3 regions of the Anoxybacillus sp. B2M1 genome follow, and region 3 is predicted to be linked to each of the others. Evidence: riboswitches for the same ligand, from Rfam matches in the RefSeq annotation. Region 3 holds a riboswitch; each other region holds the start of a gene.
What was found. Region 3 has a riboswitch for thiamine pyrophosphate ahead of tenA (thiaminase II). Riboswitches for the same ligand answer to the same signal wherever they lie in the genome.

Region 1 (7,533 bases), 1.5 Mb from region 3:
GTTGGAATGAAGCGCTTGAACGGATTGCCCGAAAAATCCGCTCACTTGATCCGAAACAGATCGCTTTTTATTTGACAGCGCGCGGTATTACGAATGAAGTGTATTACACTGCCGCTAAGGTAGCGCGCTTTTTAGGAACAAACAACATCGATAATGCTTCACGCATTTGTCATTCACCAAGCAAAACAGCGTTAAAGCGTTCACTTGGAATCGGTGCATCAAGCTGCAGCTATAAAGATTGGATCGGCACAGATGTTCTTGTCTTTTGGGGATCTGTGGCCGCCAACAACCAGCCGGTATCGACGAAATATATGTATGCTGCAAAAAAAGCAGGTACGAAAATCATTGTTGTGAATCCGTACCGTGAGCCGGCTATGGAAAACTACTGGATTCCGTCCATTTGGGAAAGCGCTTTATTCGGAACAAAAATCGCAGATGATTTTTATCAAGTCCATATTGGCGGAGATATCGCCTTTATAAATGGAGTTATCAAGCATTGGTTTGAGATGGAGGATGCAATTAATTGGGAGTTTGTCTCCAAACACACGAACGGTGTTGACGAGCTGCGTGCGCATGTCGCGAAATATGATTGGCAGACGCTTGAGCAGTCATCGGGGCTTTCAAAGGAACGAATGTATGAGTTTGCTAGATTACTAGCTAATGCCAAGTCAGCTGTATTTGTTTGGAGCATGGGATTGACTCAGCACCGGTTCGGTACGGATAATGTGTCACAAGTCGTTAACCTTGCCTTGCTTCGCGGGTTTATCGGACGTGAGCATTGCGGCGTCATGCCGATTCGCGGCCATAGCGGCGTGCAAGGTTCGGGGGAAATGGGGGCTGACCCATTTGTTCTTCCGGGCGGCGAATTTGATGAGGAAAATATTACCCGTCTTGAACAAATATGGGGCTTTCCGATTCCTCGCTGGCAAGGGGACACAATCGGACAAACGATTGAAAACATCTTGCTTCCAGATGGTCATGAACGAAAAGTGAAGCTGCTGTATACGAGCGGCGGCAATTTTCTTGAGACGATGCCGAATCCTGATTTCGTTCGCCAGGCGCTTGAACAGTTGGAGTTGCGCGTGCATCAAGATATTATTTTCAATACTTCAACGCTCTTAAATGCGAAGGAAGAGGTGATTATTTTACCGGCGATGACGCGATACGAACAGCCGGGTGGCGGTACCTCGACAAGCACAGAGCGGATGGTCTATTTCAGTCCGGAAATTGACGGCCCGCGCATTGAGGAAGCGCGCGCCGAATGGGAAATTTATGTTGATCTCGCCTCTAGAGTCAAGCCGGAACAAAAGCATCTCATCAAGTTTCAAAACGCCCAGCAAATCCGCGACGAAATCGCGGTGGCCAACCGAAATTACGATGGCATTCAACATTTGCGGAAAAAAGGCGATGTGTTTCAATGGGGCGGCGCGTGGCTTTGTGAGGGCGGCATATGCCCGACCCCAGACGGCCGCGGAAACCTTATTCCGATCGAATTGCCAGAGCTGCGCAAGACAGAAGGCAGCTTTTTTGTCACAACAAGGCGGGGCAAGCAGTTCAATTCGATGGTCTATAGCGAGAAAGACCCGTTTAATAACGCCGACCGTTATGATATTTTGCTGAACGAAGAAGACGCCAAATCGCTCCATATTCGCGACGGTGAACCGATCGTTGTGTACAACCGGCATGGCATGATGCAGGGGAGCGCCAAATACGCGGACATCAAACGCGGCAACATCGCCGTTTATTGGCCGGAGGGAAATGTGCTCATTCCACAAGGAGTGTATGAAACATACGCGCACATTCCGGAATACAATACGGTGGCCATCGTTGAAAAAGCGGAGCATTATCATGCGCAAAAGGATCAAAACTATGCAGAAAAACGGATGGAAGAGCTCGAATTAAATGTAGAATAACGTTTGCGAAAGCGCCATTCCAAATAAGAGGGAATGGCGCCGTTTTTTTATGGGGGCATCAAGCGCCGAAATGTTAGGGGTTCAGCAAAAGAGAGGCAGGACGCAACGATGAAAGGGGTTGTATCGACTTAGACCACACTTGATATGCATGGTGCTTCTTGAGAACAAAGGCGGCTCATAGAGTTGTGTCCATAGTATAGAGACGATCGAGCCGCACGTTTTTGCTATACATGCAATTTTTTTCTGTATAATTTCCTCTTTTTGTTAAAAGATAAAAATAACATGATCAGACAAGAGGAGGAGAAGAAATGACGATAACAGAAAAGCGACTTTTGCTCTTCTCATTCCTTGTGATCGCTTTGTTTGTATCGCCTTATTTTATTTTAGGCGAGAATGCGCATATGCGAGTACATGATAATTTAGATTCCAACATCGCTTGGTACAAGGTGCTCGCCAACAGCGGTCAGCTGTTTGGGCCGGTGGGGGCGGTCATTCCGCAAATCATTAACGGTCTGCCGCGAAATGCCTTTGGAACAGAATTTAGCGGAATCGTATGGCTCCATGCGTTATTTCCATCGATTTATGCTTATGGACTCAGCCAGCTGATTACAAGGGTATTTGCTTTTATCGGAATGTACTTATTGCTGAAAACGCATGTTATGAGGGAGAAAGAATGGGCATGGATTCGCATTGGTGTAGCACTTGCTTTTGCATTAACACCATTTTGGCCGTCCGGAATGTTAAGCACGCTTGGTATGCCGCTGGCACTTTGGGCGTTTTTAAATATTCGCGCTGGCAGGCGGTCGTGGGTGGATTATCTCGTGCTTACACTATTGCCGCTATACTCTGGTCTTGTACTTGGTTTCTTCTTTTTCCTCAGTGCTCTGGGCATTTGGTGGCTTGTGGATGCATCGAGGTATAAAAGATGGAATCTGCGCTTTTTGGCCGCCATCATCTATATGACGGTGTTATATTTAGCCGTTGATTATCGGCTTGTTCATTCACTTCTATTTTCCGAAGAGCCAACAAGCCGCGATGAATATTTTCATGCTGATCTTTCTTTTTGGCGTGCGGTTCGTTTGACATTTAAAAATTATATTCTTGGTCATACGCATGTCATGACCGTGCACGGACTCGTGATTTTACCAATCACGCTTTTCGCCTTGTATTTTGTGGGAAAAAAGAAGCAATGGCGGCAAGAAAAGCTGTTTTTATTTCTCCATGTGCTTAACTTTGCCCTTTCAATGTGGTATGCGTTTTGGTTTTATCGAGGGTGGCTGCCACTTACAGAACGGTTTGATCTTCTTAATAAGTTTAATTTTGCCCGCTATCACTTCTTGCGACCTATGGTGATTTACGTATTGTTTGCTCTTTCATTGCGAATCATATGGCAGCATGCTAAAGCATGGAAAAATGTTGTGTGGCTGGCGCTTGCGCTGCAGCTTTTTATTTTAGCTATATTTAACGAAGAAATTATGTATCAAAATAAGCCGTCGTTTCGTCAGTTCTACGCTGAAAAACAATTCGCGGAAATTAAACGTTATATCGCGCGGCCTGTTGATACATATCGCGTTGCCAGTATCGGCATTCATCCGGCCATTGCTCAATATAACGGCTTTTATACGCTGGATACGTACAACAATTTTTATCCGCTCGAATATAAACATCAATTTCGGCAAATCATTGCTCCTGAGCTAGCAAAAAACCAGACGCTGCGCAAGTATTTCGATAAGTGGGGCGGCCGTTGCTATTTATTTGTCGATGAGCTTGGCAAGCACTATATGTTTAAAAAGAATTCAAAGAAGAAAATTCAACATTTAGAGCTGAATACCGATGTATTCCGCGAGATGGGCGGCCGTTATATTTTTTCGGCGCTGCCGATCGAAAACGCAGCCCAAAATCAGCTACGGCTTGAAAAAGTGTTTCATTCCAAGGAATCCGCATGGACGATTTATTTATACAAACTAGCATCATAGGGAGGAGAGCATCATGAGCGAACCTGTATTAACGATTGTTGTACCTTGCTATAACGAAGAAGAAGTGCTTCCGGAAACGATTCGTCAGCTGCGCGAACTGCGCGAACAGCTTGTCAGGGAGCGGCTTATTTCCGAATATAGTGCTTTACTATTTGTCGATGATGGAAGCCAAGATGCAACATGGACGATCATTTACAAAGCGAGTTTGCATTATCCGGAGGTCAAAGGGGTCAAGCTTGCCCATAATGCCGGCCATCAAAATGCATTATTAGCTGGTTTGTTTTCCGCAAAAACTCGCTCAGATTGTATCATTTCCATTGACGCCGATCTACAGGATGATGTGTCGATCATCCGCCAGTTTGTACAAAAATTTCATGAAGGGTATGAGATTGTATACGGAGTTCGCAATCGCCGCGATACAGATACGTTTTTCAAGCGTCATACAGCACAGGGATTTTATAGGATGATGAAGGCGATGGGCGTTCACCTTATATATAATCATGCCGATTACCGCTTGATGAGCAGGCGTGCGGTTGAAGAGCTGGAACGATTTGAAGAAGCCAATTTATTTTTGCGAGGAATTGTTCCATTGCTTGGATTTCGTTCAACTGTTGTTTATTATGATCGAAAGGAACGACTTGCCGGTGAAACAAAATATCCGCTAAAAAAAATGATTTCCTTTGCTCTTGACGGTATTACGTCATTTAGTGTGACACCTATTCGCTTTATTTCCATGATCGGGTTTGTTTCTTTTTTTGTCAGCCTATTATTTGGTGCTTACTTCCTGTTTTTAAAATGGACCGGTCACACACAAACGGGATGGACATCGTTGATTACATCGATTTGGCTGCTTGGAGGACTGCAGCTGATTGCTTTTGGGCTAATCGGTGAATACATCGGAAAGATTTATAAAGAAACGAAACGGCGCCCTCGTTATATTGTGGATTTAGATTTATTTAATTTGCCATTGCCGCGATCTTCCTCGTTTCATGAAGAGCCAAGAAGAACGGAATCATTGCCGGGAGGGAGCACATAATTTTTTGCTTGCATTCTCGGGCGAGAAGGGGTAGACTGTGCTTGTAAACAGTGAAAAGGATACGGGAGTCTGTGGAATCAGGCTGAGAGTACGGCTATCATCCGCCGTTGACCGTTTGAACCTGTTGGGTAATGCCAGCGTAGGGAAAGTGATAGAGGCGATATAGATGCACTTTGCTTACGCGCAAAGTGCATTTTTATTTGCCAATCCAGCTGGACAAACGAATAAGGGAGAGGATGGAAAAGATGAATTTGCAACATGTGGCAGAAGTGTTGGATCAAGTGCGCAAGGCTAATCCGCTTGTGCATAACATCACAAATGTAGTTGTAACCAATTTTACAGCAAATGGTCTGCTTGCGCTTGGCGCTTCACCAGTGATGGCCTATGCCAAGCAAGAAGTAGCGGATATGGCGCGAATTGCCGGAGCGCTTGTTTTAAATATCGGCACGCTAAATGAACAGGAAATTGAAGCGATGCTGATTGCCGGCAAGGCGGCAAATGAACAGGGAGTTCCTGTGATTTTCGATCCGGTTGGAGCGGGAGCGACGCCATATCGCACGGAAACCGCCCGAAAAATAGTCCGTCAATTAAATATTGCCGTCATCCGCGGCAATGCAGCAGAAATCGCGAATGTTATCGGCGAGCGGTGGGAGATTAAAGGAGTCGATGCCGCCGAAGGAAGCGGCGATGTGGTGGCGTTAGCGAAAAAAGCAGCACAGCAGTTAAAAACGACAGTCGCTATTACCGGAAAGGACGATGTTGTCACAGACGGAGCGACGGTTTATGTGGTTCATAACGGTCATTCGCTGTTAACAAAAGTCACTGGGACAGGCTGCCTTGTCACGTCTGTAATCGGAGCGTTTGCGGCTGTTGAAAAGGACTATGCAGCAGCGGCCACAGCGGCGCTTGTCAGCTATGGCGTGGCGGCGCAACTAGCTGCTGATGAAGCGGCAGAGCATGGGCCTGGAAGCTTTCAAATCGCCTTTTTAAATCAGTTGGCCAAAGTTGGCGCGGAGGCCATTAGTCAATATGGCTCCTTTACCAAAGTTGAATGAAGGGGAGAGACATGGTGAATCAAGTCTATAAAGCATTAACGATTGCTGGGTCAGACAGTGGAGGTGGAGCCGGCATTCAGGCGGATTTAAAAACATTTCAAGAGTTACGCGTCTTTGGAATGTCTGCATTAACGGCGGTAACGGCGCAAAATACGCTTGGCGTGCAGGGAGTGTATCCGCTTTCTGTAGAAGCCGTTGAGCAGCAGATTGAATCCATTGGTACGGACTTAGGAGCAGATGCCGTCAAAACGGGCATGTTGTTTAATGCAGATATCATCCAAGCCGTAGCGAAAAAGGTGAAGCAATTTGGCTGGCGTCGGCTTGTCGTTGACCCGGTTATGATCGCTAAAGGCGGGGCACCACTTTTACAGGAAGCAGCGGTGTCAGCGTTAAAAACACATTTGTTGCCGCTGGCGATGGTAGCCACTCCTAACATTCCAGAGGCAGAAGTATTGACGGGGATGAAGATCCGCACATTAGAGGATCGTCAAGAAGCGGCAAAACAGCTTCACAAAATCGGAGTCACGTACGTGGTCATTAAAGGAGGCCACGATGATGATGAAAATGAGGCGGTTGATTTGCTATATGATGGCCGTGAATTTTCCTATTTCAAGAGTGCCCGAATTGAAACGAGACATACGCATGGAACAGGCTGCACGTTTGCCGCGGCAGTAACAGCGGAGCTTGCTAAAGGGCGCAGCGTCCATGAAGCGATCGAAACAGCGAAAGCATTTATTCAAGCCGCGATTGAAAACGAACTGGGGATCGGAAATGGACATGGCCCAACCAACCATTGGGCGTATCGGCAAAAATGGATGTCGTAGGTGATGAAAATGGCGCAAACTTCAATGAATAGTCTGAAAGAGCAATTACGTGTTTATTTTATTATGGGAAGCAACAATTGTGAACGAAGTCCGTTAGAGGTGCTGACAGAAGCGATTGAAGGCGGAATTACGATGTTTCAATTTCGCGAAAAGGGCAAAGGGGCTCTTTCGAAAAAGGAGCAGTATGCATTAGCCAAAGAGTTGCAAGCGCTTTGCCGGAAGCACCATATTCCGTTTATTGTGAATGATGATGTGGAGCTAGCATTAGAGCTTGATGCTGATGGGGTCCATATTGGACAAGACGATGAACGGGCAGATGTCGTACGAAAAAAAATAGGAAATAAAATTCTCGGCGTTTCAGCTCATAATTTGGCAGAAGCGAAACGCGCCATTGAGCAAGGCGCTGACTATCTTGGAGTCGGTCCTATTTTTCCAACCAGCACAAAAGAAGATGCAAAAGAGGCACAAGGAACGGCCGTTCTTCGTCTTATGCGTGAGCATGGTCTGTCGATACCGATCGTGGGCATTGGCGGAATTACCGCGAACAACGCAAAGAAGGTTATTGCCGCTGGAGCAGACGGGGTGTCTGTCATTAGCGCGATCAGTTTAGCTCCTTCCCCTAAAAAAAGTGCGGAATGGCTGGCAAGAGCGGTTTCTGAGGCACTGAACGAATAAGGATGCCGATCATTGGGCTACCCCATATCCCGACAGAAGACTATCGCCTCAAGG
Region 2 (7,533 bases), 210 kb from region 3:
TCTAAAGCAGTGAGAGGCCGTAAAGTCAGCGTTTGGAATACAAGGGAACAGGACATGATTACATCGCCCGTGCACATCGGAATGGAGGCGACTGTCAAGCTCGGTTGTACAAAGGATGGAATGATAAAGGCGGCTGAAATATTGTTTTTATTTGACGGAGGAGCCTACTCTGATAAAGCGATTGATGTCACTCGTGCTGCCGCAGTAGATTGCACAGGGCCCTATCGCATTGAAAATGTATGGTGCGATTCGCTCTGTATCTATACGAACCATCCATACGCCTCGCCTTTTCGTAGCTTTGGCCATTGTGAACAAGCCTTTGCCATTGAACGGGCCATGGATATATTAGCTGAAAAGCTGGGCATGGATAAGCTCGAGCTGCGGCTGAAAAATGCGATTTTGCCCGGCCATACGACTCCGACCCGCGTCCTTCTTAATCGAAGCAATGTCGGCAATTTGCCCGCTTGCATCAAACGGCTGCGCGAGCTCATTCAGTGGGATCAATGGCAGCGAATCGAACTAAATGCCCGCACTGTTCGCGCCAAGGGTGTGAGCTGTTCTTGGAAAACATCCACGATTGACACAGATGCCAGCTCCGGTGCGATTGTAACTTTCAACCCTGATGGAAGCGTTAATCTCATGTCCGGCGTTGTCGAAATCGGCACAGGCTCTAAAACGGTTCTTGCCCAAATTCTTGCTGAAAAGCTAAAAATGGACATTGATGATATTCACGTAAAAATGGATATCGACACGCAAAGCACACCAGAGCATTGGAAAACGGTCGCCAGTCGCGGCACATTTATGGGGGGGCGAGCTGTGTTAAATGCAGCCGAAGATGCCATTCGGCAGTTAAAAGCGATCGCTGCTTGTGTGCTCCGCTCCCCCATCGAAGATTTAGAAGTCGGCTACGGCAAAGTATTTGTACGCGATGATCCTGCTATTTTTATTCCGATCAAAGATATTGCTTATGGCTATAAATATCCGAACGGAAACGCGATTGGCGGACAAATTATTGGGCGCGGCAACTACACGTTGCGTCATTTAACTCCTCTTGATAAGGAAACAGGAGCAGGGAAGCCCGGCCCAGAGTGGACGGTATGTGCCCATGCAGTAGAAATTGAATTCGATAAACGCGATTGCACCTATCAAATTCTTAAAGCCGTATCGGTCGTTGATATCGGGGAAGTGCTCAATTGGAAAGCAGCGATCGGACAGATCATCGGGGCAATGAGCATGGGGCTGAGCTTTGCCAGCCGCGAAACCTTTTTATTTGACCGATATGAGCGCGTATTAAATCCACAGATACGGACCTATCAGCCAATCCGCTTTGGCGAGCATCCAGAATATATAGCCGATTTTATCAAAACACCTCAAATAGATGCACCTTATGGAGCACGAGGCGCTGGAGAGCACGGTCTCATCGGCATTCCTGCAGCACTGGCCAATGCCTTATCAATCGCTGCTGGTGTTCCTCTTAACAAACTGCCGCTGTTCCCTGAACAAATTTGGCGAGCGCAAAAGGGGAAATAATATGGTTTCGTTTGATTTCACATACCATCGTCCATCATCAATCGAAGAGGCCGTTCAGTTATTTGCATCGCTTCAGCGTCAAGGAAAAACGCCCATCTATTATAGCGGAGGAACAGAAATCATTACCCTCTCGCGCCTAAATCTTGTATTTGCAGATGCCGTTATTGATATCAAGCACATTCCAGAATGCCAGTCATTTGACATTTCACAAAATCAATTAGTACTCGGCACCGCTCTTACTCTTACCGCTATTGAGGAAACAAACGCATTTCCGCTATTAGCCAAGGCGGCAAGTGAAATTGCAGATCGCACGGCGCGCAATCAGATTACGCTTGGAGGCAACATTTGCGGCCAAATTTTTTACCGTGAAACCGTACTGCCTCTTTTACTTGTAGACAGTGATATTGTGATTGCTGGAAAATCGGGGGTTCAGCAAAGACCGATTCATGAAGTCTTCCAGCAAAGCATCCAACTGCAGCCTGGGGAGTTTCTTGTGCAAGTCAAAATGAATGCGGCATATTTAACGATGCCCCATGTCCATATGAAACGCCGAAAACAGGGCAAGGTTGGCTACCCGCTCGTCACCGTTTCCGCTTTAAAAAAAGGAAATGAACTCCGCACTGCTTTTAGCGGCGTCTGTCCATTTCCATTTCGTTCGCCAAAAGTAGAAGAGATGTTAAATGCCCGCCATCTTCCGATCGACGCACGAATCGACTATGCGTTACAGCAATTGCCCGAACCGATTTTGGATGATATCGAAGGTTCAGCGGAATATCGTTTATTTGTGTTAAAAAATACGCTTTGGGACATTCTTACTGAACTGGAGGAGGCCGAAAGATGAGTTCATCATCCAAATGTGAAATACCGCTTACTGTCAATGGAGAGAAATACTCCGTGATAGCCAGACAAGCGGATACACTTCTTTTTGTTCTTCGCAATCACCTTGGTTTGACAGGCGCCAAGCCGGGTTGTTTAAACGGCGATTGCGGTGCATGCACCGTATTGATGGATAAAACGCCGATTAAATCGTGTATGATACTAGCCATTGAAGCCATTGGAAAATCCGTTACAACCATTGAGGGATTGCGCGATGCCCCCATCCAACGAGCATTTGTCGAGCATTTCGCCTTTCAATGCGGATATTGCACGCCCGGGTTTATTATGAACGCCCATGCTCTTGTGGAAAGCACGCCGAACGCCTCGGAACCAATCATTGAAAAGTGGCTTGAATCCAATGTTTGTCGTTGCACCAGCTACTTTGAAATTGAGCAGGCGGTCAAATCTGTGCTTGCAGAAAAGCAAGCAAGCAAAGACTGATTACTTTTTAGCCTTTCCCGCCATACTGGCCGGGGAAGGCTTTTCTGTGAATGAACCAGATGCTCTTTCTTATTTGTTTCATACGCACCGCGTGATCCGTCAGCAAGACAAATCCATGTTCCTATTGAGTTTATCATTGATAAAGTCTCGAACCGGTTTCAACAAACTCCTTCGCTTTTTGCTTCATCCCGTCCTCTTTTATGCTTTTTTGTAAATCATGGGAAATTTTCATCGAACAAAATTTGGGGCCGCACATGGAACAAAAATGAGCCACCTTCGCCCCTTCCGCCGGGAGTGTCTCATCGTGATATTCCCTAGCCCGTTCCGGGTCCAGCGAGAGATGGAATTGGTCGTTCCAACGAAACTCAAAGCGCGCTTTCGACAGCGCATCATCCCGCATTTGCGCCCCTGGATGCCCTTTCGCTAAGTCAGCAGCATGCGCGGCAATTTTATAAGCAATCACTCCCTGGCGCACATCCTCCTTATTCGGCAATCCTAAATGCTCTTTCGGCGTCACATAACAAAGCATCGCGGTTCCATACCAGCCGATCATTGCCGCACCGATCGCTGATGTAATATGGTCATATCCCGGGGCGATATCCGTCGTCAGCGGACCAAGCGTATAAAATGGCGCACCATGGCAAATCTCCATCTGCCTGTCGACATTTTCTTTGATTTTATCCATCGGCACATGCCCAGGACCTTCAATCATCACTTGGACATCATGCTTCCATGCTATTTGAGTGAGCTCGCCAAGCGTCTCTAATTCTGCAAATTGCGCTTCATCATTGGCATCGGCAATCGATCCAGGCCGCAAACCGTCTCCCAACGATATGGCGATATCATAGGACTTTAAAATTTCGCAAATTTCCTCAAAATGAGTGTATAAGAAATTTTCCTGATGATGGGCCAAACACCATTGCGCCATAATCGAGCCACCGCGCGACACAATTCCTGTTGTTCTTCCAATGGTCAACGGTATATAACGAAGCAATACCCCAGCGTGAATCGTAAAATAGTCAACGCCTTGTTCAGCCTGCTCAAGCAGTGTATCGCGATAAACTTCCCACGATAAATCTTCAACTATTCCATTCACCTTTTCCAACGCTTGATAGATCGGAACCGTCCCAACTGGAACAGGGGAATTACGAATAATAAACTCTCTCGTCGTATGAATCTGCTTTCCTGTTGATAAATCCATGATCGTATCTGCTCCCCAGCGGACAGCCCAGAGCATTTTCTCCACTTCCTCGTCAATCGATGAAGTGACGGCTGAATTGCCGATATTAGCGTTAATTTTGACATGAAAACGTCTTCCAATAATCATTGGTTCACTTTCCGGATGGTTGATATTGGCTGGGATAATCGCCCGCCCGGCCGCGATCTCTTGACGAACCAGCTCCGGATCCATCTGCTCTCGAATAGCGACAAATTCCATCTCCGGAGTAATGATCCCGCGTTTCGCATAATGCATTTGTGTGACTGCCTTGCCATTTTTGGCACGTAGCGGCGTCCGCTTAAAGGGAAGATAGACGTTCGATTCCTTTCCTTTTGAGAGACCGTTGTCCTCTGGACACACTGGCCGTCCTTCGTATTCCTCGACATCGTCTCTTTCTAAAATCCAACGCTTGCGCAGTTCAGGAAGCCCGCGGTAAATGTCCGCTTGAAATTCCGTGTCGGTATACGGTCCGCTCGTGTCATATACACAGATCGGATCGTTTTTAGACTCTCCGGCTTCCGTCTTGGTTGGGCTTAGCGTAATTTCACGCATAGGAACGCGAATATCAGGACGCGATCCTTCTACATACACTTTTTTACTCGCTGGAAACGGCATAGAAGATAAAACGTTTTGCATGCAACCCTTCCTCCTTTTTGTTTCATTCGATCTAAGGGCTACACCAAAACGTACGAAAAAAGACGGTGGGGAAAAAAGCAAAAATCGGGTTCTCCAAAAAGAGAACCCGATGGAATCAACAAATAGCGCAAAGTATATGCAACAATCCATACTCCCACTATCTACTTCCCTACGCTGGCATAACCCAGATCAGGTTCAAAGGGTCAAAGAACTTTCGCGCGTCCTTCTCTCAGTCCAAGCTATTGGACTCCCCTAGTAGATCCATTATTTACTTTCAGGGAAAGTTTAGCATATTTATTCATTTATGTAAACATTTTTCTTATGTTTTCCTATACCCGAAATTTCCCTAATAGATTCTGCATTTCTCCAGCCATTTCATTCAGCGCAGAAGCAGAAGAAGCGATTTCTTCCATAGAAGCCATTTGTTCTTGGGTTGCTGCTGAAATATGGCTAGAGCCCGCTGACGATTGTTCCACGATTTCTGCCATATGTTCAATGGCTGAAGCAACGCTCTGGGCGCTTTGCGTCATTTGGCGAATCACGACTGAAACTCCTTCAATTTGTTCATTGACCCCGTTAATAGATTGCCGGATTTGTTCAAAAGAAAGTCCGGCTGTTTGAACGACATGAAGCCCTTGAGAAACCTCATCGGCAACAACATCCATTGACCCAATGGCTTTATCGGTTTCTTGTTGAATGTCATCAATTAATTTTGTAATTTGCTGGGCGGATTGTGCCGATTGCTCTGCCAGCTTTCTCACTTCATCAGCGACAACGGCAAATCCCTTCCCTTGCTCTCCCGCCCGCGCTGCCTCGATTGCCGCATTTAATGCGAGCAAGTTGGTTTGTGAAGAAATCCCTGTGATGACTTGCGTGATTTGGCCGATTTCAGTAGAACGTTCTCCTAATCCTTTAATGATTTGACCGAGCAATTGGACATGCTCATGAATAAAACGCATTTGCTCTTCCATTTTTTCAATCGATTGTTTTCCTGCTGCCGCTTTCGTCAGCATTTCGCCTGCATTTGTGGTCACCTGTTCTGTATTCGCAGCGACTTGCAGTAAGGAACTGGAAATTTCATTCGTGGAATAAGACGTTTCTTTTGTCATCTTGGCTTGTTGGTCTGAGTGAGATACGATGTTTTCCATGGTTGTTGCAATTTGTTCCGTCGCTTTTGTTGTTTGCTCCGTATTATGGGAAAGTTGCTCGGCAAATAGCGTCATCTCATCTGAATGGCGCTTCATATGCGCCATGACCTCACCCCATGTTTTGGCCATTTCGTTCATGCAAAGAGCAATCGGCCTCAGTTCTTTGACACTCTCCACAGGAACTCGCACAGATAAATCGCCTTCCGTCATTTTTTCTAAATAGTCATTAATGATCGCAATCGGTGCAACAAAACGACGATAATTTAAAGTAGCTGACAAAATACCTAGAACAATGCCAAATAATGCCGTCCCTGCTATAGTCCATCCAAAAGCGGAACCACTGATCCCGTTTCCTAAGCATACCGCTAGAGCAATTAATACCACTCCAGGAATGACAACCATCAAAGTGCGAATAATATAGCTTGATAGTGACACCTTTGTTCCCTCCGAATTTTCAGTCAATTCATAAATATTATATCATTCTTTTTCTACAAAACGGAAGATAATTTTTATTATAGTATACTTTTAAAAACCGACATATTAAGACATATAAATTATATATTCGCTCTTATTATTTTATAAATATAACGAACAACGACTATTTGATTCTTCACCTATTCTATTTCGTCTCATGAAGCATTGGGCATTTCTCTAGGACTATCGCATGCTGAATATTTTCCTCGTAGCGGATCTGCTTGCTCCATGCGATGGAAATCGGCAAGAGCCTGCTTTTCAGTGCGCAAAAATGGAGGCAGCCCTCCCCTAGCTATCTATTTCTCCCTCTTGGCAAAATCCCAGCGATTGATTGCTTCTGTTATCAACTCTGATTTCGCATTCCACTTCAGCGCTGACGGCACAAGCGAGGGAGGAAGCGACGTTTTCCAGCGCTGTCATTTTCCTTGAATCACACGAAACAAAAGTGGTAAAATCACGAAAAAAAGGAGCCAATATTATCCCATGAAACAGGGGAAAACGCCCCCCCCTCCTTTTCCATGGGCGGGAATACCTACCCCCTCCTTCTCGGCAAAGTGTAGGTGGGAAGCGTTTAAAAAAGGAAAGGGGATTAACGATGATCGGATTCATTGGTCTAGGACTTATGGGAAGCCGTATGGCAAGAAATTTACTTGAAAGCGGGCATGAGCTTATCGTCCATAACCGCACAAAAGAAAAAGCCGCTCCGCTGTTAGAAGCAGGAGCAAAGTGGGCCAATTCGCCGAAAGAAGCCGCTGAACAAGCCGATGTACTCTTTACGATGCTTGCCCATCCAAAAGCGGTTGAAGCCGCTGCTTTTGGGGAAAACGGCTTTTTGCATCATTTATCGCCAGAAAAGCTGTGGGTGGACTGCAGCACGGTGGATCCGTCCTTTACGCGCCAAATGGCAGAAGAGGCCAGAAAGCAAGGCATTCGCTTTTTAGATGCTCCTGTCTCCGGCTCGGTGATTCCGGCCGAAAAAGGAGAGTTAGTCTTTTTTGTAGGCGGGGATCAGAAAGATCTTAAGAAAGTGGAATCGATGTTGAATGTCATGGGGAAAGCGATCCATTATCAAGGAGAAAATGGAAAAGGAACAGCCATGAAGCTTGTCGTGAATCTAATGCTCGCTCATTCAATGGCAGCTTTCGCGGAGGCGGTCACACTTGGCGAAGCGTTTGGATTAGAGACAGAAACGGTTGTCAACACGCTTCT
Region 3 (7,533 bases):
TGCCAACAGCGATGCGTGAAGCTGTCAGTGGATTCAATGAGGAGCAGTTGAACACACCTTATCGTGAGGGGGGCTGGACGGTAGCGCAAGTGGTCCACCATATGGCGGATGCCAGCATGAATGCGTTTTTGCGCACAAAATGGACGCTTACCGAAGCGGCTCCTTCCATTAAACCATTTGATGAAAATGCTTGGGCCGAAACGGTCGATGCCCGTTCGGTGTCAGTCGAGCTTTCTTTGCGTTTGCTTGAAGGGGTTCATGGACGTTGGACACAGCTGCTTGAATCGTTGGCAACAGAAGATTTTCAAAAAACGTTCTATCATGAAGGGACCAAAACGAAAATCGATTTATATACATTTGTGGCTATGTATGCTTGGCATGGGAAGCATCATACTGCACATATTCAACAATTGCGCCAGAAAAAAGGATGGTGAAATGACGGACATCGTGCTTGATGTCCGTCATTTGCGTGAATGCACTTCGTAGATGGCAAATTTTAAATAATCGCCTTCATCGGCAGCAAGCAGCTTCGGATGATCATAGCCGGCTCCGCTCCAATGGACTTGGCGCAAAATTTTTTTTGCATCAAACGCAGCTTCTTCCACCATTGCTTGAAACATATCAGCATGGACATGGTAGGAGCAGCTGGCTGTAACAAAAAATCCCCCATCCTTTACTAATTTTAAACCGTTTAAGTTAATGTCCTTATATCCGCCCAAGGCCTTTGGAACAGAGTGAGCCGATTTGGCGAATGCCGGGGGATCAACAATCACGACATCCCACTGCTTTCCTTCGTGCACGGCCTCTCGCAAATAATCGAACGCATTGGCGACAACGAAATCAACGTTCATAAAACCGTTTAGTGCTGCGTTTCGTTTCGCTGTCTCAATCGCGTGATCGGAAATATCGACAGCGGTGACATGCTTTGCTCCGTATAAACAAGCATTGAGCATAAACGAGCCTGTATGGGTGAAACAATCCAAAACGGTTGTATCCGTGTCGATGAGCGGGCGAATGGCGGCGCGGTTTTGCCGTTGGTCAAAGAAAAACCCTGTTTTTTGCCCGTTTTCAATATCAACGATGTATTTTACCCCGTTTTCTTCAATGATCACTTCTGTATCGCATGTGCCGTACCAAAATCCTTTTTCTTGCTCAAGCCCTTCCAGCTCGCGGACATATACATCATTGCGCAAATAAATCGCTTTTGGTTGAAATACTTCAAGCAAGCCTTTTAAAATCCAGTCTTTTCGCTTTTCCATTCCAAGGGAAAGAATTTGCACAACAAGTACATCTTCGTATTTATCGACAATAAGCCCCGGCAAAAAATCGGCTTCACCATAAATGGCGCGACAAGAACGGACACCTGGAATCATTCGTTCCCGATATGCCCATGCTTGACGAATCCTTTCCATGAAAAATGTTTCGTTCAATTCTTCGTCTGCATGGTGAGTTAAGACGCGCACAATCATTTGTGAGCGAGGATTAATATACCCCTTTGCGAGAAAGTAATGCTGATGGTTATAGACGTTCACAAAATCGCCTGGTTCAAAATCACCTTCAATGTAGTCTACTTCACTTTGAAAAATCCAAGGATGGCCTTGCTCCAGCCGCTTTTTGCGCTTTCGCTTCAAAAAAACGTTTGCCACATTCTTCACTCCATTAAATTAAGTTATTTGCCTTCTCTATCATACAGAATTGCCGATCAGGAAGCAATGATAGGAGGGGAGGCTTGACAATCATACGAACAGTGATATGATAAATTTAAATAACTTTATATCCATGCTTCTAATCATCCACTAGGGGGGCCTTTAGATAGGCTGAGATCAAAGTGTGCCTTTGAGACCCTTAGAACCTGATCTGGATTATGCCAGCGTAGGGAAGTGGAAGTGGCGTACTGGCTTTATCAATGTTTGTAAACCACTTTCTTTGCGCTCGCGAAAGAAAGTGGTTTTTTATTGATTCAAGCATGGATATGTTTCCAAATGAAGGAGGGATTGACATGTCATTTTCACAGTTATTGCGTCAAAAGGTAGACGCTATTTGGGAGGCAAGCTTTCATCATCCATTCGTCAAGGAGCTTGGTGAGGGAGCGCTTGATCTGGCGTGCTTTCGTTATTATGTTTTGCAAGATTCCTATTATTTAAGCCATTTTGCTAGAGTACAAGCGCTTGGAGCTGCACGAGCGTTTGATTTGGCAACAACAGCGCGGATGGCGCATCATGCGCAAAATACTCAGCAAGCGGAACTATCTTTGCATGAGAAGTTTGCAAAGCAGCTTGGAATCACGGAGGAGGAAAAAGCTTCGTTCGTTCCGGCACCGACGGCTTACGCCTATACTTCTCATTTGTACAGGGCAGCGTATGAAGGTCATTTAGGCGATGTGATTGCTGCTATTTTACCATGCTATTGGCTTTATTACGAAATTGGTGAGAGATTAAAGCATTGTACGCCGCAGGAGCCGATTTATCAAGAATGGATTGCCGCTTATGGATCGGAATGGTTCCGTCAGTTAGTGGAAGAACAAATTCAGCGATTAGATACGGTAGCAGAAAACGTGTCGGAAGCGGATCGCAAGCGAATGGAACAGCATTTTATCATTAGCAGCCAATACGAATATTCATTTTGGGAAATGGCGTACCGTTTAGAAACATGGCCAATTCAAAGAAAGGAGAAAGTAAAGGATGCAGACAACCAAGGGATTGAAATTAGCTGATATTTTAATTACAATTGTCATTTCCATTGTATTTGGAATTGTGTATAAGCTATGGGGACCATTCTACTATTTTGTTAAGCCGTTTGGCTTCCATCTTGATCAACTCATTTATGGAATGTGGTTCATTGCCGCTACTGTTGCCTTTTTAATTATTCGCAAGCCTGGTATTGCCCTTTTGGCGGAAATTGCTGCTTCATCAAGCGAATTTGTGACCGGCTCTGAGTGGGGACTTGAAGTATTAATTTACGGTGTCGTACAAGGATTGTTTGCAGAGCTTGCTTTCGCTGCGTTCCGCTATAAGCGATTTGATGTGTTTGTTGTGTCGCTTGCGGCGATTGGCTCAACCATTGGTTCGTTAATTATGGACTATTATAAAGGATACATTGAAGCGCTGGCTCCATGGAATTTAACATTGTTCTTTGTTGCGCGGTTTGTTGGCGCGATTTTAATTTCCGGCGTGTTTGCTTCCTCTTTAGTGAAAGCACTTGAAGCCACTGGAGTGACACAAATGGTTCGTTCCGCATCAAAAGAAGATTATGATCAGCTAGACCGTTAAAGGGTGAAGAAAATGGAACTCGTAGCTTTTGTTGACCAGCTGAGGCTCAAATTCCCCGGAAAAGAAGGCTTGCTGTTTAAAGACTTGTCAGTTTCTTTTTCAAGAGGGGAGAAAGTATTGCTGTTAGGTCCATCTGGATGCGGCAAATCGACGCTGTTGCAAGTGCTTTGCGGATTAATTCCGCATTCAGTGGACATTCCTATGAAGGCGAAACATATTCAGGTGCCTGATAACTGGGGATATGTGTTTCAAGATCCTGATTCGCAATTTTGTATGCCGTTTGCGGATGAAGAAATTGCTTTTGCGTTAGAAAATATCAGGGTGCCCCGTGAACAAATGGATGATCGCATTTGTGAATTGCTGCAAATGGTTGGATTATCAATCCAGCCACATACAAATATTCATGAGCTATCGGGAGGAATGAAGCAACGTCTGGCGCTTGCTTCGGTTCTTGCGCTTGAGCCTGATGTACTGTTTCTTGATGAGCCGACAGCGATGATTGATGAAGAGGGAACCGCAGAAATTTGGAAGACGGTAAAACAAATTGCTCATGATAAAACGGTGATTGTCGTCGAACATAAAATTGAACATGTGCTGGATTTCGTGGACCGCATCATTTTATTTAATGAAAGCGGAGACATGATCGCGGACGGCGATGCGGCTTCGATCTTTCAAACCTATAAATCTGTGATTGCTTCACAAGGAATTTGGTATCCGGGAGTTTGGGAGGATTATAGAAAAAAGAGGAGAAATGAACAGCCAGCTTCTGCATCAGATCATGAAATCATTTATCTAAAAGAAATGAAAGGATATCGCAAAAAAGAAGCCAAAATTCACATCGACCAAGCAAGTGTCTGCGAAGGAGAGTGGATTGCGATAACGGGGAAAAACGGAGCGGGCAAAAGCACGCTGCTGCATGCGCTCATGAAGTTGATTCCAACCGAGGGCACATATGAACTCTATGGCAAACAGCTGCAAAAAACGAAACAAATCGCTCGCCATATGGCTTTTGTTTTCCAAAACCCAGAGTTTCAGTTTGTGACTCATTCCGTCTGGGAAGAGATGGCTTATTCTCTTCGCTTAGAAAAGCGCACGGAAGAAGAAATTTCTAGAAAGGTTGAACAGCTGTTGGCGACCTTTCACTTGGAAAAACAACGAGATCAGCACCCCTATCAGCTGTCTATGGGGCAGAAGCGTCGCTTGAGTGTTGCGGCCTCCATCATTGGCGGCCAAAAAGTGTTTTTATTGGACGAGCCGACTTTTGGACAAGATGCCAAAAATACGTTCGCACTATTAGAATTGCTTGAATCATACCGGGAGCAAGGAGCAACGATTATGATGGTCACTCATGATGAACAAATTGTGCAGCATTTTGCCACAAGAAGATGGACCATTGCTGAAGGAAAGCTCGTTCATGATGAACCGATCATCAGGAAAACGACAGCTGATGAAGAATTAGGCAAGGAGGATGCGAGCCATGAGATGGAATATAAGCTATCGTGAAACATGGCTTCACCGAACGAATCCGAGCTTAAAATTGCTCGTGATGCTGGCATTATTTGTGGCTGTGTTATTCGTGCATAACCCAAATGTATTAATGAATTTTTCGTTTGGCTTTTTGTTGTTGTTTTTTCTTTATACTGGTTATCCGCTTAAATACTTGTTGCTTTTCTTTGTCCCTTTTTTCGTGATTTTTGTTTCGACCGCCTCTTCCATGACGATGTTTGGGGAGGGAACAACGACTTGGTTTCAATGGGGACTTGTGCATGTTACGAAAGAAAGCTTTTTAAGGGGAATGCATCTTGGTTTTCGCGCTTTATCGTTTGCGCTTTTAGGCTTGCTTTTTTCCTTAACCACGCGTCCTGTTTACTTGTTTTATTCGCTGATGCAGCAGTTAAAGCTGAAGCCCAAATATGCGTACAGCTTTTTGGCAGGAATTCGCTTGCTGCCGATTATGTTGGAGGAATTTCAGACCGTGCGTAATGCTTTAAAAGTACGTGGAGCGGATGCGGAGCGCGGGCTCAACACCAAGCTAAAGCGATACGCGATTCCGCTTTTATCGCAAAGCATTCGCCGAGCACAGCGCATTGCGGTGGCAATGGAGGCGAAGAGGTTTTCTAATCAGACCAATCGAACGTTTTATTATCAAATTGGCTTTAGCAAATATGATGTTATCTTTTTGCTGATCATCATTGGCATAACGGCCCTTGCTTGCTATACAGGAATCGTTTTGCCGTATATTCCAGTAACAGATGTGCGTTAGTGAGGGATTTTGATGAAGAAAGCGCTTCATGTCATCTCAACGGGAACTCAGTCGCTTGAAGAGTTTGCTGCCATTTCTTCGCTCATTCATTCGCATGTGGATGCGATTCATATACGAGAAAAAAACAAAACAGCAAAAGAGCTGGTGAAATGGATTGAGGCTCTACTTTATGCCGGTGTGCCAGCCAAAAAGATCATTGTAAATGACCGGGTCGATGTAGCCGTTGCCTGCGGGGTAAAAGGAGTACAGCTGGCGTATCATAGCTTATCAGTAAAAGCGGTCAAAGCTCATTTTCCGTCGCTTCTTGTTGGGTGCTCCATTCATTCATTAGAAGAAGGGATCGAAGCGGAGCAGGATGGAGCCGATTATTGTATATATGGACATGTTTTTCCGACAGAATGTAAAGCGGGGATACCGGCAAGAGGAGTCAGCGAGCTGCAGGAAATCGCTGCAACCATTCGCATTCCTGTCATCGCTATTGGCGGGATTCAACCTGATCATGTTTCACAAGTATGGTGCGCAGGTGCTGCCGGAGTAGCCGTGATGTCCGGTGTGTTTTTAGCGAAGGATCCGTTGGCTCAGGTAAGACGTTATGCTATGCAAGCATGTGATCCTGATACGAAAGGATCGGCATGTAAATAAAGGAGAGGGGTAAGGATGGCTCATAATCATTATGATGTTGCGATTATTGGCGGCGGAGTCATTGGTGGTTCGATCGCGTTTCAGTTAGCGAAACGAAATGTACGCACAGTCGTACTGGAAAAGGAGCGAATCGCGAGTCAAGCATCCAGTGCGGCTGCAGGGATGCTTGGAGCGCAGTCGGAATTTGCAAGCGATAGCCCGCTGATTTCATTGGCTTTGAAAAGCCGTGCTATGTTTGGACAAGTTGCAGAGGAGCTAAAGCAGCTGACCGGCATCGATATTGGCTATGTGCAAAAAGGCATGCTAAAAGTAGCCGTGACAGAGGGAGAGCAAAAATCGCTTCAAGAACACTATGAGTTTTGGAGGAAGATGGGACAGCCTGTTCAATGGCTGTCCGCTTCGGAGCTGGCAAGTCTTGAACCGAATGTGAACCCAACGCTTAAGGGAGTTATGTACATCGCTGAAGACGGACAAGTAAGCGCCCCGCATCTCTCGCTTGCTTTTGCTAAAGCTTCCATGGCATATGGAGCGCAGTGGCATGAGTTTACGGAAGTCATCGATATAAAAGAGCAGGGAGGTTTATATGAACTCCGCACCAATCAAGGAGTGATTGCAGCAGACGCTGTGGTTGTGGCTGGCGGGGCTTGGTCTGCGTTATTTCTCGAAAAGACGGGTCTTTCGCTTTCCATTTATCCTGTTAAGGGAGAATGTCTGCTTGTTAAAACAGAAAAGCCGCTTATTCAAGCAACGTTATTTGCTAAAAATGGCTGCTATCTTGTTCCGAAGAGGGGCGGCAGAATATTAATTGGAGCGACTTCCACTCCGCATACCTTTGATCAAAAAGTAACCGTACAAGGAGTCACTCACTTGCTTGAAAAAGCCCAAGAGCTCGTTCCAAGCATTGGCGGAGCCGAGCTGGAGAAATCATGGGCAGGTATCAGACCGCAAACAAAAGATGGCTTGCCTTATATAGGAAAGCACCCTCATTATCAAAATGTTTGGCTTGCTTCTGGACATTATCGGAATGGCATTTTATTAAGCCCGCTTACAGGGGTGCTCATCGCGGATCTTGTCGAAGGGAAGGGAAGCGGAGAACTTGATATCACTCCTTTTGCTGTGACAAGACACCACGATGCCATAAGCACAGTGTAGAGGTGAATAAATATGGAATTGTTGATTAATGGAGAAATGGTTCATGTGCCTGACCATGTTCGAACAGTTGCTGATTTACTTGTTCATTTTCAATTAGATCAAAAGATTGTCATCGTTGAAGTAAATGCGGATATTATCGAGAAGCCTAGTTATGCTGAAACATCTTTGTGTCATAGAGATCGCATTGAAATTGTTCATTTTGTAGGA

Region 1: another riboswitch for thiamine pyrophosphate. It lies ahead of thiM (hydroxyethylthiazole kinase); the one in region 3 lies ahead of tenA (thiaminase II).
Region 2: another riboswitch for thiamine pyrophosphate. It lies ahead of thiC (phosphomethylpyrimidine synthase ThiC); the one in region 3 lies ahead of tenA (thiaminase II).

What each region holds. Positions count from the first base shown of each region.
Region 1 covers NZ_CP015435.1:473,619-481,151, forward strand. Annotated here, with positions in the region: gene GFC28_RS02360 (FdhF/YdeP family oxidoreductase) at 1-1,913, shown strand, start outside; gene GFC28_RS02365 (DUF6044 family protein) at 2,222-3,889, shown strand; gene GFC28_RS02370 (glycosyltransferase family 2 protein) at 3,903-4,925, shown strand; TPP riboswitch at 4,977-5,088, shown strand; gene thiM (hydroxyethylthiazole kinase) at 5,171-5,980, shown strand; gene thiD (bifunctional hydroxymethylpyrimidine kinase/phosphomethylpyrimidine kinase) at 5,992-6,804, shown strand; gene thiE (thiamine phosphate synthase) at 6,814-7,479, shown strand.
Region 2 covers NZ_CP015435.1:2,162,208-2,169,740, forward strand. Annotated here, with positions in the region: gene GFC28_RS10510 (xanthine dehydrogenase family protein molybdopterin-binding subunit) at 1-1,530, shown strand, start outside; gene GFC28_RS10515 (FAD binding domain-containing protein) at 1,532-2,371, shown strand; gene GFC28_RS10520 ((2Fe-2S)-binding protein) at 2,368-2,847, shown strand; gene thiC (phosphomethylpyrimidine synthase ThiC) at 2,981-4,702, opposite strand; TPP riboswitch at 4,852-4,966, opposite strand; gene GFC28_RS10530 (methyl-accepting chemotaxis protein) at 5,032-6,285, opposite strand; gene GFC28_RS10535 (NAD(P)-dependent oxidoreductase) at 6,920-7,533, shown strand, end outside.
Region 3 covers NZ_CP015435.1:1,952,327-1,959,859, reverse strand. Annotated here, with positions in the region: gene GFC28_RS09435 (YfiT family bacillithiol transferase) at 1-434, shown strand, start outside; gene GFC28_RS09430 (class I SAM-dependent rRNA methyltransferase) at 462-1,646, opposite strand; TPP riboswitch at 1,789-1,896, shown strand; gene tenA (thiaminase II) at 2,000-2,713, shown strand; gene GFC28_RS09420 (ECF transporter S component) at 2,682-3,269, shown strand; gene GFC28_RS09415 (ABC transporter ATP-binding protein) at 3,282-4,772, shown strand; gene GFC28_RS09410 (energy-coupling factor transporter transmembrane component T family protein) at 4,747-5,532, shown strand; gene tenI (thiazole tautomerase TenI) at 5,545-6,174, shown strand; gene thiO (glycine oxidase ThiO) at 6,190-7,326, shown strand; gene thiS (sulfur carrier protein ThiS) at 7,339-7,533, shown strand, end outside.